Regions from separate parts of the Nonomuraea sp. LP-02 genome, predicted to be linked through region 2. Evidence: predicted binding sites of a transcription regulator. Region 2 holds the regulator's gene; the other holds the start of a gene.

Region 1 (2,196 bases), 3.1 Mb from region 2:
CTTGCGCGCCCGGCCCAGCAGGTCGAGGGTGGCGTTCTCGAGCTTGAGACCGACCTCCTCGGCGATGACCTGGCCACCGGTGAGGATGGCGATGTCGTTGAGCATGGCCTTGCGGCGGTCGCCGAAGCCCGGGGCCTTGACGGCCACGGAGCGGAACAGCCCGCGGATCTTGTTGACAACCAGGGTGGCCAGGGCCTCGCCCTCGACGTCCTCGGCGATGATCAGCAGCGGCTTGCCGGACTGCACGACCTTGTCGAGCAGGGGCAGCAGGTCCTTGTTGGCGGAGACCTTGCTGTTGACGATCAGGATGTAGGGGTCCTCGAGGACGGCCTCCATGCGGTCGGAGTCGGTGACGAAGTACATCGACACCATGCCCTTGTCGAACCGCATGCCCTCGGTGAGCTCCAGCTCCAGGCCGAAGGTGTTGCTCTCCTCGACGGTGATGACGCCTTCCTTGCCGACCTTGTCCATCGCCTCGGCGATGAGCGAGCCGATCTCGGGGTCGGCGGCGGAGATGGAGGCGGTGGAGGCGATCTGCTCCTTGGTCTCCACGTCCTTGGCCAGCTTGGAGAGCTCCTCGCTGACGCGCTCGACGGCGGCCTCGATGCCCTTCTTCAGGGCCATCGGGTTGGCGCCGGCGGCGACGTTGCGCAGGCCCTCACGAACCAGCGCCTGGGCGAGCACGGTGGCGGTGGTGGTGCCGTCACCCGCGACGTCGTCCGTCTTCTTGGCGACTTCCTTGACCAGCTCGGCGCCGATCTTCTCCCAAGGGTCCTCGAGCTCGATCTCCTTGGCGATGGACACGCCGTCGTTGGTGATCGTGGGGGCGCCCCACTTCTTCTCCAGCACGACGTTGCGGCCCTTGGGGCCCAAGGTCACCTTGACGGCGTCAGCGAGCTGGTTCATACCGCGCTCGAGACCGCGCCGGGCGTCCTCGTCAAACGCGATCATCTTGGCTGCCATAAGGCTAGACCTCCCAGATGCAGGGTGGCTTGTCCTGGACCGAGCCGACGCCCGCGACGGCCAGGGACTGCATCTCCGTTCGGCAGACCCCATCGTCTCGATCCCGAGTTGCTGGCACTCTGCCACACAGAGTGCCAACGAACTGTTTAGCACTCTACCCTGCCGAGTGCAAGCGAACGACCTTCTGGAGGGGTTTCCGCGCAGGTCAGCCGATCTGCGTAGGGACGGCGGGCCGCTCACCGTGTGGCCCGCCGCCGATCGACGACTACGGGGGTGGCGGGCTCGTACGGACTGCGCTGCCGCACGGGCCCCGCCGGTGCATACCAGGTGACGTAAGTCAGACCGAGCGGACAGACTCGGCCTGCGGTCCCTTCTGGCCCTGCGTGATCTCGAACTCGACCCGCTGGCCCTGCTCGAGAGATCGGTACCCGTCCATCAGTATCGCGGAGTAATGGACGAATACATCCTTACCACCGTCTACCGCGATGAAGCCGTAGCCCTTGTCCGCGTTGAACCACTTGACGGTGCCCTGCGCCACTTCCGACTCCTCTTACTGGGGCTACAGATCTCGCCCATTCCACCGCGAGACCCGTAATCGTCCGACTTAACGACAAATCAGCCAGACGATCGCCTCGACCATACCTGTGGCAAGGGGTTTGGCAACAGAGTCAATCCGCGAACGACGCATTTGTTCGCAGTGCGGGTACTTCAACGTTTGAATAGGCCCGAAAAGCAGAAGGCGCCCGCTTGGGGCGCCTTCTGTGGAGTCGTACGGGCACTCAGCCGCCGGCGACCGCCGGGATGATGGAGATCTGCGTGCCCTGCGGGACGGCAGTGTCCAGGCCCTCGGCGAAACGGACGTCCTCTTCCCCCACGTAAACGTTGACAAAACGCCGAATCTTGCCCGATTCATCCAGAATTCTCGCGCCGATCCCCGGGAAGTCGGCATCGAGCTTGGCGAGCACGTCACGAAGAGTCGCGCCTTCGCCACTCACTTCCGCGTTTCCGCCGGTGTAGGTGCGCAGAATGGTGGGAATCCGAACAGTAACGCTCATGGTTATCTCGCCTTTCCTGGTTGTCAGACAGCCGCGCGGAACGCGTCGAGGGACGGCTTGATCACGGCGGTGGGCCGCGACGACTCGCCGGCGATGGCGTCCAGCGTCTTCAGACCGTCGCCGGTGTTGAGGACCACGGTCTCCGCCTCGGGGTCGAGCCGTCCCGTCTCGACGAGCT
Region 2 (2,196 bases):
GTGCCGAAGAAGGCGTCCATGATGTCGCTGAACGGGAAGCCCGCGCCGAAGCCGGCGCCCGCTCCCGCGCCGGCGAAGGAGGAGTCGCCCCCCAGGTCGTACATCTGGCGCTTGTTCGGATCGGACAGCACCTCGTAGGCCTGCGTGATCTCCTTGAACCGCTCCTGGGTGTCAGGATCGGGGTTCACGTCGGGGTGCAACTCGCGGGCGAGCCGGCGGTATGCCTTCTTGATCTCGTCCTGACTCGCGTCACGCCGCACCCCGAGGGTGGCGTAGTAGTCGCTGTTTGCCACTTATCGACCTCTTATGATGCAGCCAGGATCTGGCTGACGTAGCGAGCCACCGCGCGCACGGCGCCCATCGTCACGGGATAGTCCATCCTGGTGGGACCCAGCACACCGAGCCGGGCGAGTTGGTTGTCGCCAAGACCGTATCCGGTTGCGACCACGGATGTGCCCTGGAGGTAGGGGTTTTCCGAGCCGATCCGTACGGTGAGCGCGGACGGGGTGTCGGGGGAGGTCTCGCCGAGCAGCCGCATGAGCACGACCTGCTCCTCCAGTGCCTCCAGCACGTCGCGAAGGCCGATGGAGAAGTCCGCTCCGGCGAGGTTGGCCGCGCCCGCGAAGACGATCTTCTCGTCGTACCGCTCCACCAGGGTCTCCAGCAGCACGGAAAGGATCGTGGCGGCGGCCGGACGGTCCTCCACGGGCAGGCGCTCCGGCAGGTCGGCGACCAGCTCGGGAACGCTGCTGAGCTGGCAGCCGTCGAGGCCGGAGTTGAGCACCGCGCGCAGGTGCGCGATGCGGGTGTCCTCCAGCGCCTCGGGCAGCTCGACGACGCGCTGCTCGACGCGGCCGGTATTGGTGATGAGCACCAGCATGACGCGGCGCTCGCTCAGCGGCACCAGCTCGACGTGCCGGACGGTCGAGCGGGTGAGCGTGGGGTATTGCACGACGGCCACCTGCCGGGTGAGCTGCGCGAGCAGCCGCACCGTGCGCATGACCACGTCGTCCAGGTCGACCGCGCCGGCCAGGAACGTCTCGATCGCCCGGCGCTCGGCGCCCGACAGCGGCTTGATCTGCGAGAGCCGGTCGACGAACAGGCGGTAGCCCTTGTCCGTCGGCACCCGCCCCGCACTCGTGTGCGGCTGGGTGATGTAGCCCTCCTCCTCCAGCGCGGCCATGTCGTTCCTGACCGTCGCCGGGGAGACCTTCAGATTGTGGCGCTCGGCCAGCGCCTTGGAGCCCACCGGTTCGTTGGTGGACACGTAGTCCTCGACAATGGCGCGGAGCACCGCCAGCTTCCGTTCGTCGAGCACGTGCTCACCTCCTGCCTCTGCCCGTAGGGAAAACGCGGTGCCTAGCACTCTGTGTTCCCGAGTGCCAAGTGTACGGCTCTCGCCCACAGGGTGCGATGACACCGGCTCCCATCCTCTTGCTAGCGTCTTACAAGCGACAGGCTTCACACTTGCGGACATGTCGGACGAAGCACAGCCCCCGTACGGGCCACCGCCCGGACAGGGTCCGTACCACCATCAGCCATTCCCGCCTCAGCCCGGATACGGTCCGCAACCCGGCTCCCAGCCCGGATACGGGCCGCAGCCCGGATACGGTGGGCAGCCGGGATACGGCGCACCTTCGCAGCCGTATGGTCCGCCGCCTCAGTACGGACAATACGGCCAACAACCACAGTTCCCACCACGAATCGATTCCAAAGCCATCAAACCCAGGTTGTGGTGGATCGGCGGCGCCTGGATCGTGGCCGTGCTCTGCGGCGTCCTCGGCATCGTGCTCTTCGTGGGGGGCGTCGCCGGCGGCGTGAGCGACCTCGCGCCCACCAAGACGTTCGCCTCGGGCGAGAGCGTCACCGTCGCCGTGGACCCGGCCGACAAGCCCGCCGTCTACCTCTCCGCCGACACGCCCGTCAACTACGCCTGCCAGATCGCCGGCGGCGGAGGAAAGGCCAAGCTGGCCAAGACCAGTGGCTCGCAGACCGTCACCGTCAACGGCGTCGTGTGGGAGCAGATCCTCGTGATCAACGCCCCCGCCAAGGGCGACTACCAGCTCACCTGCAGCAACGAGGAGTCGGCCACGGTCAAGTACGGCGTCGGCAAGCCGCTGTCGGCCGCCGTCGGCGGAGTGTTCGGCGGGGTCGTCGCGCTGCTCGCGATCCCCGGCGCGGGCATCCTGCTCGCGA

What was found. Region 2 encodes HrcA, which represses chaperone genes, less so after heat shock. Its sites were predicted from a motif close to TTGGCACTCTCNNNNNGAGAGTGCCAA; they were not measured.
Region 1: the regulator HrcA is predicted to act here: its motif matches at 1,075-1,101, upstream of groL (chaperonin GroEL).

Annotation. Positions count from the first base shown of each region.
Region 1 is NZ_JAXCLK010000001.1:7,292,253-7,294,448, reverse strand. It holds gene groL (chaperonin GroEL) at 1-963, opposite strand, end outside; gene SMD20_RS34300 (cold-shock protein) at 1,301-1,501, opposite strand; gene SMD20_RS34295 (MoaD/ThiS family protein) at 1,743-2,018, opposite strand; gene thrC (threonine synthase) at 2,042-2,196, opposite strand, start outside.
Region 2 is NZ_JAXCLK010000001.1:4,160,151-4,162,346, forward strand. It holds gene dnaJ (molecular chaperone DnaJ) at 1-293, opposite strand, end outside; gene hrcA (heat-inducible transcriptional repressor HrcA) at 305-1,318, opposite strand; gene SMD20_RS19280 (hypothetical protein) at 1,731-2,196, shown strand, end outside.